One region of the Peribacillus sp. YIM B13481 genome, then DNA from elsewhere that is predicted to be linked to it. Evidence: riboswitches for the same ligand, from Rfam matches in the RefSeq annotation. Region 1 holds a riboswitch; each other region holds the start of a gene.

Evidence for each region. A riboswitch is a leader RNA that binds a small molecule or an ion and turns the genes downstream of it on or off. The one in region 1 is predicted to bind cobalamin.
Region 2: it holds a riboswitch for cobalamin, as region 1 does, so the genes downstream of both, metE (5-methyltetrahydropteroyltriglutamate--homocysteine S-methyltransferase) here and ACFX4X_RS15495 (energy-coupling factor ABC transporter permease) in region 1, are expected to answer to the same signal.
Region 3: it holds a riboswitch for cobalamin, as region 1 does, so the genes downstream of both, ACFX4X_RS06205 (ribonucleoside-diphosphate reductase subunit alpha) here and ACFX4X_RS15495 (energy-coupling factor ABC transporter permease) in region 1, are expected to answer to the same signal.

What each region holds. Positions count from the first base shown of each region.
Region 1 covers NZ_JBHZPE010000026.1:50,937-55,513, reverse strand. The annotation lists gene ACFX4X_RS15510 (energy-coupling factor ABC transporter ATP-binding protein) at 1-35, opposite strand, end outside; gene cbiQ (cobalt ECF transporter T component CbiQ) at 54-776, opposite strand; gene ACFX4X_RS15500 (energy-coupling factor ABC transporter substrate-binding protein) at 817-1,128, opposite strand; gene ACFX4X_RS15495 (energy-coupling factor ABC transporter permease) at 1,130-1,873, opposite strand; cobalamin riboswitch at 2,053-2,250, opposite strand; cobalamin riboswitch at 2,453-2,642, shown strand; gene ACFX4X_RS15490 ((2Fe-2S) ferredoxin domain-containing protein) at 2,794-3,162, shown strand; gene cobJ (precorrin-3B C(17)-methyltransferase) at 3,177-4,577, shown strand, end outside.
Region 2 covers NZ_JBHZPE010000030.1:3,739-8,315, forward strand. The annotation lists gene ACFX4X_RS16550 (aminopeptidase) at 1-881, opposite strand, end outside; gene bcp (thioredoxin-dependent thiol peroxidase) at 893-1,363, opposite strand; gene ACFX4X_RS16560 (potassium channel family protein) at 1,426-1,842, opposite strand; cobalamin riboswitch at 2,102-2,293, shown strand; gene metE (5-methyltetrahydropteroyltriglutamate--homocysteine S-methyltransferase) at 2,439-4,577, shown strand, end outside.
Region 3 covers NZ_JBHZPE010000006.1:71,837-76,413, reverse strand. The annotation lists gene ACFX4X_RS06220 (SulP family inorganic anion transporter) at 1-109, shown strand, start outside; gene ACFX4X_RS06215 (hypothetical protein) at 195-341, shown strand; gene ACFX4X_RS06210 (manganese-dependent inorganic pyrophosphatase) at 440-1,369, opposite strand; cobalamin riboswitch at 1,663-1,844, shown strand; gene ACFX4X_RS06205 (ribonucleoside-diphosphate reductase subunit alpha) at 1,984-4,281, shown strand; gene ACFX4X_RS06200 (ribonucleotide-diphosphate reductase subunit beta) at 4,328-4,577, shown strand, end outside.

The DNA.
Region 1 (4,577 bases):
GTGAGGCCCTCTATATTAAAAATATGCTCTTCCATTTTTGAATTGCCTCCAATTTACATATATCCATAAATAAAGATTAAGCTTCCTAGTATGATAATGGCGATCAGCCAATTGCGCGAGGAATAGGTGTAAGTATCATCGATAAATGATAGGTTTTCCTGATATCCTCTTGCATTCATGGCCATCGTCAATTGCGCAGAGCGCTGGAATACTCCCAAAAATAATGATGAGATTAGTAACCCGAGAGAGCGAATGCCTTGCCTTATCGAGCCATATCCAAGTCGTGAAGCTTGTGATAGGTGAATGGCCAAAGCTGTATCTAAAAAAATAAAGATGAAGCGATAGGTCAATTCTATTAAATCGATCAATAAAGACGGCAATTTAAGTTTCCGCAGCACGGATAGAATGACGGTAATGGGTGTTGTTAAGGTTAAGAAATATAAACAACTTATACTGCCAAATACGACAGTGATCAAATTGATCACTGTACCAATGCTGTCATCGCTGATGAATATTTGCCAGTTTCCGGCTTTCCAGGACCACCATATATTGGATATTGAAGTGGGTTTGCTTGTAAAAGAAAAAAGGATGGTAATTGTACCTGATAATATAAAGAACCCCGGTAGTAAGAGTAATTTCAGATAATAAGAAAGTGGGATTCTTGCCGCAAAAATGATTAAAGCACTCATCACCGTAAAAGTGATGAGCGAAACGGCCATATCCCTTACAGTTAAGGAAAAAAGCAAAAGGGAGAGTGCAAAAATCATTTTTTCCAACGGATGTTCATCCTTTAGCCCATTGAAATAGGCATATTTATCAATGAGTAACATGCTTGGATTCTTCGGGCATGGCTTGTTTGGCTTGCTTATTCCTTTGTCTCATTACGCCAATGAAATATCCAATGAAACCAGCTCCGATTGCAGCTTGCAGCGCAAATAATAAGCTTTCTGTTTCTGCACCTGGTGGCTCCCAAATACTGTTGAACCATGGCTTATATTCCGGATGGATATTTGTGATGGCTTCTTCAGCTTCGCCGTCGGCACCGCCAAATTCCGTTCCTTGTTGGGTGATTAACGGTATGGTAGCAAGAATGACGACCAGGAAAAGCAGCAGTAAACTTTTTTTCATATTAACGGGCCTCCTTAGATAAAACTCGCAGCAATTTCAATTCGCCTAGATTGTATTTTTTTAAGAAATTCATCACAACGACTGTCAATAATCCCTCGCTGATTGCCAAGGGAATTTGGGTCAGGGCAAAAATCCCTGCAAACTTAGTGAATGAGGCCATGAATCCCCCTACCTCGGATGGAAAAGCAAGAGCAAGTTGAACGGAAGTTACCACATAGGTTCCTAAATCTCCAAAAGCAGCTGCCAAGAAAACGGCAAGAGAAAAAGACCACCCCAATTTAGTCGCGCCCTTGAAGACAAAGTAAGAAATGAACGGTCCGCATACTGCCATGGAAAATGCATTGGCCCCTAATGTCGTCAACCCTCCGTGAGCCAGTAATACAGCTTGAAATAACAGTACGATGGAACCCACGACACTCATGGCCAATGGTCCGAATAATATGGAACCCAAACCAACTCCTGTAGGGTGTGAAGAACTTCCCGTAACGGAAGGAATCTTCAGGGCCGATAATATGAATACAAATGCTCCCGATAGGCCGAGTATCATTTTTGTTTCTGGGTTTTCCTTTACTTTGGACCTAATCGACCGGTAACCCAAGATTAAAAATGGAAGGATAATGGCCCACCAGAATATGGCCCATTCAATCGGTAAAAATCCCTCCATAATATGCATGGCCATAGCACGTTTTGGTACAAGAAGCAATAAAATGACAAAATAAAGAATTTTCCAATTGTCTTTTTTCATTCTTTCTCCTTTCAACACTTTTAATTTTTTCTGATCAAGGCTTTTAGAAGAAAAGCGGCGCCCAACATAAAAAGCACTTCTCTAAAAAAGAAAGAAGTGCGTAATGAACAGGAATTCCTCAGCATAAACCAACCACGGGCTATTCTGCCTGATCCGCACACCCATCCTCGTAGGCTGAAACAGTTTCACGCTTCATGGCAGGTCTCCTGGCTTTGGTTCATCATCCCATTACATCCTTCCCATCTCATTTGACAGTGGATTAACCTTAAGGCAATAGGACTTCCCTTTACAGTGGCGGGACCGCTCCGGATTTTCACCGGCTTCCCTTTTAAGCTGAATTTCCGAGAAAATTCAACACCATAAAACTTATGTAATTATTTTGAAAAATCTCGTATAGTTTATCATAAAGAAATAATTCCAGCTACACTCTCTTTTTTTTAAAAAGACTAATAACGCAGAGAAGCGAGGCATGGAGCTGGATTTACCCTATTAAACTTTTCTAAACAGTCGGAATAAACTTTGAATTTTGCTAAAGTTGTTATATGATAGATAAAGTTAGCTAGAAATGTATAATAAAACCAAATATTTCATTTTAAAAGTGCTCTTGTGTGAATTATCAAGGGATAATAGGGAAAACGGTGAAAATCCGATGCAGCCCCCGCTACTGTAAACGCTGATGAAATTGTCGATGACCACTGGCTTAATGCCGGGAAGGGACAAAGTAAAATGAAGCGTAAGCCAGGAAACCTGCTTTTGAAATTGTATGATACTTTTCGGAGGGAAAGGTAGAAGGACTATGACGATTTTGGGAGATTCAGCATATTTGCCGAAGGCTCCTCATTCATATAGTTTTTTTAAAACCTTAACTCTTATGTTAAGGTTTTTTATTTTGCCTTTTCCCTGAACTCAGGAGGAAGAAGATGACTACTTGGAACTTGCAGGGTACTAATACGCATCTGTTGATTTGCAATGGAAGCAGTTGCATGAAAAAAGGCGGGGAAGAAGTAACCCAAGCGATTCGCGATGAAATTACTTCAAAGGGACTGGATATGAAAGTTCATACAACCAGGACACGCTGTAACGGAAGATGTAAGGACGCCTGCGTTGTAATTGAGTATCCCCAAGGGAGATGGTATCGGGTGGATACCCCAGATTACGGTCGGAAGATTGTAAGTAATATCGATGATGGAGAGTTTGTGCCACAGATGATCTACCAATTCAGTGATGGGGAAATGATCCCTAATCCAGATTTTCCTGCTCATACGGGTATTTCAAAGAACAAATCGTAAAAGGAGATGTCTTAATGAGTACTAACGGTAAATTATTCGTCGTGGGCTTTGGGCCAGGGAATTTTGAACACATTACCAAACGTGCTGTCGAAGCCCTTCAAGAAAGTGACTACATCATTGGTTATAAAACTTATGTTGAACTCATTCAGGGACTGCTTACAGATCAAACGATTATTAGTACGGGAATGACTGAAGAAGTATCACGTGCTCAGGAAGCAGTGAAACAAGCGGAGCTGGGAAAGAAAGTGGCTGTAATTTCCAGTGGTGATGCCGGAGTTTACGGGATGGCAGGGCTGGTTTATGAAGTATTGATTGAAAAAGGGTGGAAAGAAGATACTGGAGTGGGCATTGAAGTCATCCCTGGTATTTCTGCAATCAACTCATGTGCGTCTTTACTTGGGGCACCTGTCATGCACGATTCGTGTACCATCAGCCTCAGTGATCATTTAACGCCTTGGGAACTTATCGCTAAAAGGGTGGAAGCTGCTGCAATGGCTGACTTTGTCATTGCACTTTATAACCCGCGTAGCGGAAGGCGGACTAGGCAAATTGTAGAAACACAAAAAATTCTCCTTCGCTACCGTTCACCGGATACACCTGTCGGGTTGGTGAAAAGTGCTTATCGCGATCGGCAGGATATTGTCATAACCAATTTGAAAGATATGTTGAATCACGATATTGGAATGTTGACCACCGTCATTATTGGTAATTCATCTACCTTTTTATATGATGACAAAATCATCACACCAAGAGGTTATCAGAGGAAATATACATTGAATTCGGAAAAGCAAACATTGAAGCCGCATCAGCGTCTGCAAAAAGAAGCAGAACCGTGGGCATTAGATCAAGAAGCCGATTCCATGCAAGAAGCCTACGCTGAGCCTGATGGAGGGGTTGGATTACTTACAAAAGCACCAGAAAAGAAGGCGACATCTTTTGAAATGGCGATGGAAGCCCTGTCTATAGTTAAGGGCCAAACCGTTCAGCAACCCATTAAGCCGTTTGTTCAGCAAAAAATGGAGTCGGTATTCGAACTTGCGGTCAGTCCAGGTGTGGCGAATAAACAATTCACTCCCAAACAAATGATGACACTTGCGGAAGTTGTTGGGGAAAAGGGATCGATGGAATACACGCCAAACCATAAGATCGTATTAAAGATTCCGACAACGGATCCGGAAGTCATTACGGGGAAATTGCAATCAGCAAACTTTCTGTTATCGCCGATTGGAGATGTACTGACATTAAAAGCCTGTGATTTCTGTGATGGGGAAAAAGCGGAATCCATTCCTTTTGCGGATGAAATACACCGGGTGCTCGGCGGAATGAAAATGCCTAAGGAACTGAACATCGGTTTTAATGGGTGTGGAATGGCTTGTTATAGTGCTGTGATGGATGATATCGGGATTGTCTTCCGA
Region 2 (4,577 bases), on a different contig from region 1:
TCCATAGGTTCCAATATGTATGGATTGATTCCAATTGCGAACTCCCCGATAAAACGGGACCCCTCATCAATATCCAGAATTCGGTTCATTTTAGAAGATTGATTGGAAATGGCTTTACTGATTTTCCCCTTTTTCAAGTTTAATTCTATGTCACTAAAAGTGATTCCTTCATAGGTTGTGGGTGTGTTGAAGGATATCCTTCCATTGACGCTCTCTTTTATAGGTGCAGTAAATACTTCCCCGTCCGGTAAATTCTTTTTTCCGGCACATATGATAGCCGGCATACCTTTAATGGAAAAGGTCAAATCTGTCCCTGGTGAAACGATCCTGACTTTGTCAGTCCGTTCCATCAATAGTTTTAACGGTTTTAATGCCGCCTCCATTTTCCCATAATCCATTGTGCATACGTTCAAAAGGAAGTCTTGATACCTGTCGAAAGTCATGCCGGCTTTTTGCGCTGATGTGTTGGTGGGATAATTAAGCAAGACCCAACGTCGGTTGTTCACATAAAAAAGAGTTGGAGAATTCATAGCCTCCCCTTGAAGACGGTGCCTTTCGAGGAGAACATCAGTCATTTCCACATCGTTTTCTTCACCGGTGATGATGATGACCGCATCGATATCCGTATATTTCTTCAGAGCCCATTGCGATGATGTGTCAAGTTGTTCCTTCACATTCCCTTGTAATAGATGCCGGCTTATCTCATCGTCTTCAAGTTCTACATATGGATAAGCACCCACTCTGTATGTTTCATCAATCAGCTCTTTCAATAATGGTTTCGTGTTGATATGGCCCCGAATAAGGATTCTCTCTTTTGGCTTTAATTGTATCGAATGATGAATCAGCCTGGCAGCAAGCTTCGTTATTCGCTCATCCTTCATTTGCCTGTCCCTTATTTTTTGAGGTCGCGAAGAGTTTCAAGAGCTTCTTCGACGTGGCCTTTTACTTTTACCTTACGCCATTCTTTGACTATCTTACCTGCCTTATCAATCAGGAATGTTGAACGTTCAATGCCCATATACTCCTTGCCGAAGTTCTTTTTCAATTGCCACACATCAAATGATTCAGCAGCTTCATGATTTTCGTCAGCTAGCAGCAGAAAAGGCAATCCATGTTTTTCGATGAATTTTTCATGTCGTGCCGCTGGGTCTGGGCTGATACCAATGATGACAGCGTCCAATCCCTCAAATTGCTCATTGTGGTCCCGGAAATCACAGGCCTCCGTCGTGCATCCTGGCGTCATGTCTTTTGGATAAAAATATAAAACAATGTATTTCCCCGTAAAATCCGATAGGGAAACCATTTCACCATTGTTTGCTGGGAGTTGAAAATCAGGTGCTTTTTCTCCAATTTTAACAGTCATATTGAACCCTCCATTTCTTTCATTATGGTAAGAGTACCCAATAATCGAAAGAAATACAACTTTCATTTATTCCTTCTTTCCTGATCTAAATCAATCACCGTCCGAATTACAAACGCGGCCGGGAGCGTATAGCCGATGAATGCCTGGATTGTCGCAATCATCCTGCCTACGCCTATCGGGGCTATATCCCCATACCCTACAGAAAACATCGTCATCGCACTAAAATAAAAAGAAGTCTTCAGTTGCTCGTAAAAACTGCCGTCCAAACGATTGCCCATATCAAGAATCACTGAATGATTCTGAAGCTCGTATAATAAATAAATCAGTGCAAATCCAACTAATATCGTCGCATATAAATTGCCAAGCCACAGCATATCCTCCAGAGAAAACTTCTTTCCTCCCGACTCAACAAGAAATAAGGTACGAATGCTCATCACCATGCAAAAAATGATTCCTGCAATCAAGATGTAGAAAGTCATCCCCCACGCCCCATTTCAAAACGCCACTCCCTCTATACATACTCCCTGTCCAAACAATATATTCTTTCTTAGGGACAGACTTTATCCTTATCACTAACACATCCTAAACGCATTTGTCAGGAATTTGGGACCTTATCCCGAATCTTTTTCATGTTGACCCTTTTAGTCGGATATGTTAAGGTTGTCTAAATATTTATAATAATTTTTATTTTATAAATATTCACCACCTGCAATCAGTTTACCCAGCAGGTTTTGTGAAATTTCATATGTGGAAATAGGTTCCTAATTTTCATTAGGATTAAAAGGGAAGCCCGGTGTAATTCCGGCACGGTCCCGCCACTGTAATGGGAATGTTAGCGCCATCCAATATGCCACTGATCAACGGATCGGGAAGGCCCGTCGCTAATGATATTCCCTAAGTCAGGAGACCTGCCTATTTCGACAACACTGTTTTAACCTACGGGAGATAGGGAGGTGTTAGGGACCTTATAATTGTAAGGGGCATTCTGCATGCCTCTTTATTTTAAGCATTTCTAACTTTCTCTTTTGACGGTTAGGGATGCTTTTTTATTGTTCAATCAAATGAATGTAGGAGGATGGGAATTTTGAAAAGCAGTAGTTTGGGTTACCCGCGAATCGGGGAAGATCGTGAATGGAAACGTACATTAGAAGCTTACTGGTCCGGTAAAATCGATGAAGCAGAATTTACGGCACAACTAAAAGCCATCCGTTTAGGCAACTTACAAAAACAGAAGAAACGAGGCATTGATATCATTCCTGCCAACGACTTCACTTTATATGATCAAATGCTGGATATGTCCGTCATGTTCGGTCTTGTTCCTGAACGTTATTCAGCCTATGAAGGCGGATGCGTTCCCCTTTCCGTTTATTATTCAATGGCCCGCGGAAACAATGATGAAGTCGCTTCCGAAATGACGAAATGGTTCAATACGAACTATCACTATATTGTCCCTGAATTAAGCCTGTCACAGCTGACTTTAACAGAAAATAAACCACTTGCAGCATATCGGGAGGCCAAGGAAAAGCTAGGGATTGAAACCAAACCCGTGTTGATTGGACCTTATACTTTCATCTCCCTTTCCAAAGGCTTCAATAAAAAAGATATCCCTGGCATCATCCTGAGCCTGCTTCCCCTATACACGCAAATCCTGCAAGAGTTGGAGCAAGAAGGCGTGAAGTGGGTTCAAATGGACGAACCTTCTCTTGTTTCATCCATTTCCAAAGATGATATGCAAACTGTTACTTACCTCTATGAAAAACTGAATGAAGCAGCACCAAACCTGAACATCATGCTACAAACATACTTTGATGCCGTGGAGCATTACCAAGAAGTCATCGAATTACAAGTCCAAGGAATCGGTCTTGATTTTGTACATGATAAAGGGAAGAATCTAAGTAATCTTGAAGCATTCGGTTTCCCGAAGGACAAAGTGCTTGCTGCAGGTGTGATTGACGGAAAAAACATTTGGCTATCTGATTTATCGAAAAAAATCCAATTGATCGAGACTCTTAAGAAAAAGGTAGCCGAAGACCAAATCTGGCTTCAGCCCTCTTGTTCCCTGCTTCATGTCCCAGTGACCGTTCGTAATGAAACCGCCCTTTCAAAAGAAGTGAAAGAGGCTCTCGCTTTCGCTGATGAGAAACTTGAGGAAATCATACTCTTGGTCAAAGGGAATAATCTAGGCTTTGAAGCAATCGCCGAAAAAGTCGATGCTAATAAATTTACGGTTCAAACGTTAGCAAGTTCAAATGCACGGAATCATGGGAATGTACAATCCAATGTCGAAAAGGTTAAAACCAGGAACGTCGGCCGTCAGCTTCCATTTAAAGAACGTTACCAAAAACAACAGGAATTTTTCAAATTGCCTTTTCTTCCTTCGACTACGATCGGCAGCTTTCCACAGACATTTGAAGTTAAACAAGCACGTGGGAAATTCAAAAGAGGAGAATGGACCGCTTCGCAATATGAAACATTCGTTAACGAAGAAATCGGCAGGTGGATTGATATCCAAGAAGAAATCGGCTTGGATGTTCTTGTACACGGGGAATTCGAACGGACGGATATGGTTGAATACTTCGGCCATAAGTTAGGCGGATTCGTCTTTCTAGAAAAGGGCTGGGTACAATCCTATGGGTCTCGCTGCGTGAAACCACCAGTCATCTACGGTGACATCGATTTCATCGAACCGATGACAGTCAGGGAAAGTGTATACGCACAATCACTGACGAACAAGACGGTAAAGGGAATGCTAACAGGTCCTGTCACGATTTTGAACTGGTCATTTGTCCGTGATGATATTTCCAGGGAGAATGTTTGCTACCAACTGGCACTTGCTTTGGAAAAAGAAGTCATTGCATTGGAATCGGCTGGAATCAAAATGATCCAAGTTGATGAGCCTGCACTTAGGGAAGGTCTGCCATTGAAAAAAACCGATCGCGATGAGTATTTGAACTGGGCTGTTAATTCGTTCTTGATATCCACATCAAGCGTCGAGGATACAACCCAAATTCACACGCATATGTGCTATTGCGACTTCAACAGTTTCATGGATGTCATCTCCTCCCTTGATGCCGATGTAATTTCCATCGAAACATCCCGTAGCCACGGAGAGCTTGCTTCCGCATTCGAGGAAAGAACATACGAAAAAGGTATTGGCCTTGGTGTGTATGATATTCACAGCCCGCGTGTGCCGGCAGTGGACGAAATGGTCGAT
Region 3 (4,577 bases), on a different contig from region 1:
TGTCCTTAAATATCAGTTTCAAGGTACACCTGTCCAGGTGCAAGGCCTGGACGAGGAGAGTTCGTTATTGCTTGAAAAACTCGCCACCTCAGAAAGTAAAATATCTTGAAAAAGTATAATTCTGCTGAATAGAAACTTTTCAAACCGACAAAATAGATAACATGAAATATTTCCTTTTGAAAGGAGCGAAAAGCATGACATCCGATCAGGATTATACAGCAGCGAATCTGTCACCAGATTTATTGAATGAACTGAAAAGCTTTGAAAGCAAACTTGGCGAGGAAGCCAATAAAGAACTGATTGTCATCGCCTATGAAAAAGAAAAGGAAACCTTAAATTAAAAAAAAAGACTCAAACACCTTTAAATGGATGGTTGAGTCTTTTTTTGATGTACAGAAAAGGGGCCCCAAAGTATTAAATGGGCACCCCTTTTCCAATATTATTTACTGAATACGTCCGTTAAAACCGGAACGATTTGTTTTTTACGCGATACAACGCCCTCTAAGACGGCAATGTTATTGTTTAATGAAACGTCATATGCCTTTTCCACTGCATCAGCCGCTTTTCCAAGAGCCAAGGCCACAGAATCATTGGTCAAGATATCCGTTACGACGAATAGGAATAAATCCAATTCCTTCACAGCGATGACCGATTCAATGGCTGCTTCTATTTCAGCTTGCTTAGCAAGAACTTCGTTCGGATCTACAGCATTGACCTGAGCTATCTCAACTTTAGCCATTCCCATGGAGAATTCTTTTGCATCAAGAGTGATTAGCTGGGCAATCGTCTTGTCGCTCAAGTCAGCTCCCGCCTTCAACATTTCCAAGCCATATGTTTCAGCGTTTACTCCCGCAATATCAGCCAGTTCCATAGCTGCTGCAACGTCTTGCTCTGTGCATGTCGGGGATTTGAACAATAAAGAATCGGAAATTATGGCAGATAGCATAAGTCCGGCGATCGTTTTAGGGACTTCAATGCCGTTTTCTTTATAGATTTTATTTAAAATGGTTGCCGTACAGCCAACTGGCTCCGCACGGTAATATAAAGGATCGCTTGTTTCAAAGTTAGCGATACGGTGATGGTCAATAACTTCCAACACACGGACTTGGTCAATATCTTCTGCACTTTGCTGGCGTTCGTTGTGGTCGACCAGGATCACGCCATCCGCTTCCCCTGCCACTTTTTCCACAAGGCGGGGAGCTTCGAATTTGAATTGGTCCAACGCATATTGAGTTTCACCATTCACTTCACCCAGACGAACTGGTTCAGCGTTGATACCTAGTTGCTTTTTAAGATCTGCATAAGCGATTGCTGAACAGATTGTGTCTGTATCCGGGTTTTTATGTCCAAAAACTAATACTTTTTCCAAGATTTTAACCCCTTTTTCATAAATATTTTTCCGCGAATCCCCTCATCGCAATAAGGGAGACCCACCTTTACTATACACTTTATTTTAACACAAAATCCCGTAAATTCAGTGCTCGAATTACCCATTCCCCAATAAAATCTTTCATTCTCAATCCCTCTACCTTCACTTTGTCAATAGATAAGGGTTGGTTTTTCTCAAATATATTAGTTGAATTATCATCGTATATGGCTTACGATAATATAAGCAGAAATACTAGATATTGATTACACAAACAATACTAATAACTATATATAGAATATTTTATAATCAAAGGTGCCAGTGATGGCTGAAAAGGGAATCCGGTGTAAACCCGGAACTGTCCCCGCAACTGTAAATGTGACGAAATGAGAAACCACTGTATAGCTCTCTCTATACGGGAAGGACTCAAAGTAGGATGATCATGAGTCAGGAGACCTGCCTTGATTTTTTCATGTTTCTTATTCTTCGGGGATTGAGATGATGAAACGATAGTATAATGGCTATTTTTTCATGGTTCTTTTATTCTATCGTTTGATCCGCTCAATCCATTTGGGCGGTTTTTTTATTTTAGCGGAAGTTTACAAGGAGGATTATTAATGACTCAAACATATAACTCTACCATAAGCGAAAATGACACCGAAACGAATTCAATCCAGCTTGAGATGTTATCAAAGGAATTCGAAGGCCGTCTCGATATGGAAAAGTTCAAAAAGCGTTTTATAAAATGGCTTGATCGCAAAAGTGACTCAACCGATGAACAGGCATCAAAAAAACTGATTCAGCTCGCTCTTGAAAGTGTGGATATAGATGCTCCCGATTGGACGTTCGTTGCTGCAGCAGAACTATTGAATACGATGTATAGGGATGCACAGGCAAATCGAGGTTATGAAGGCATGAGTTATGGCCCATTCTATGAACTGATCACGGAACTCTCGCAACTTTCAGAAGGCCAGCGTTATCCCATTTATAAATCAGAACTGCTAGCTTCTTATACGAAAGCAGAAATTGAGGAATTGGGTTCGGTGATCGACCCGGAAAAGGATAAATTATTTTCTTACATAGGCATCTACTTATTAAACGATCGCTACCTAGCCCGCCCAAAAAAAGACAAGGTCTACGAACTGCCTCAAGAGCGCTTCATGATCATCGCGATGGAAATCATGCGAATGGAAAAAACGGAGCATCGTCTTCAACTAATAAAAGAAGCTTACTGGGCCATGTCCAACCTTTATATGACTGTTGCGACGCCTACTCTATCCAATGCAGGTAAAACGCATGGACAGTTAAGCTCTTGTTTTATCGACGCAATTGAAGATTCCATTGACGGCATCTATCTATCTAACTACGATGCTGCAAAAGTATCAAAATTCGGCGGCGGTGTAGGTCTTTACGTTGGTAAGATTCGTTCGCTTGGTTCTGATATCCGAGGTTTCTCTGGAAACAGTTCCGGCACGACTCCCTGGATCCGGCTATTCAACCAGACAGCTGTCAGTGTCGATCAATTGGGGCAACGTAAAGGTGCCATCGCGATTTACTTGGATGCCTGGCATAAAGATATTATGAGCTTTCTTGATTTGAAGACGCAAAACGGGGATGACAGATTAAAAGCCCATGATATTTTTACAGGTGTATGTATTCCTGATTTGTTCATGGAGGCTGTACGCGACAGAAAAGAATGGTATCTTTTCGATCCACACACCGTCAAGCAAACCCTTGGATTCTCACTTGAAGATCTTTATGACGAGAAGAAAGGCGAAGGAAGCTTCAGGAATCATTATGCACTTGCTGTCGAGGCCGCAGAAAACGGTACACTTCCAAACTATAGCTTTGAAAAAATCAATGCGATGGACATCATGAAAAGCATCATGATTTCTCAATTAGAAGAAGGCGTACCATATATGTTCTACCGCGATGAAGTGAACCGGAAGAATCCGAATAAACATAAAGGCATGATTTACTGTTCTAACCTTTGTACGGAGATTGCTCAAAACTTAAGCCCTTCGACGATTACGGATGAATATGAAACAGAAGATGGAGATGTCGTTGTGGTCCGTAAAAGCGGCGATTTCGTTGTCTGCAACCTATCATCCATTAACTTGCCCCGTGCGGTGAGCAGCGATGTTTTGGAGAGGTTAATTCCCATTCAGGTCCGGATGCTGGATAACGTCATTGATGTCAATAATCTTCCGGTCAAGCAAGCATCCATCTCGAACAAACGTTACCGGGCAATTGGTCTAGGAACGTTTGGATGGCATCATTTACTTGCCACTCAGAATATTTATTGGGAATCGGATGAGGCTGTTCACTATGCCGATGCTTTATACGAAAAGATCGCTTACTTAACAATCAAAGCATCCAACGAGTTGGCCAAGGAAAAAGGATCATACCCATATTTCGAAGGATCGGATTGGCATACAGGGGAATATTTCGAACTTCGTGACTATACAGATCAAAAATGGATGGATTTAAAAGCAGATGTGCAGGAGCACGGTACCCGTAATGGATATTTAATGGCTATTGCCCCCAATTCATCGACTGCTAAAATCGGTAATTCAACGGATGGAATCGATCCTTTGTATGAAATTGAATTTTACGAGGAAAAGAAAAACTTCAAATTCAAGGTGACCGCACCAGGATTGACGCCAAATACGTATGAATATTATAAAAAGACCCGCTTTAATTTGGACCAACTGGAGAGCATCAGGCAAAATGCAGCCCGCCAACGCCATATTGACCAAGCAATCAGCTTTAATCTGTATGTACACAACACAATCAAAGCGAAGGTCCTATTGGATATCCATTTAACGGCGTGGGAATCCGGGTTGAAATCAACGTATTATGTTCGTTCGACTTCTTCCGAATATGACAATGCCTGCGAAAGCTGTTCTAGTTAACGACGATCAAACCCTTAGTAATCTATTCTTAAAGGAGTTTTCACGAATGACCAATCATATAAAAAAGATCCGGATGCTGGAACCAACGCATCCAACTAAAGCGACCGGTGTTTTCAAAGGAGAAGCTTCAGGCTTTCTCCTTTGGAACGATATTCAGTATGAGAAATTCTATGATACCTATACACAGCTCATCAATAACTTTTGGAAGCCTTCAAGCGTGAACATGATTCAGGATAAAAAGCAGTGGGGAGAATTGGACGAAGATATCCAGGACGCTTTTCTTGATATCCTTACGA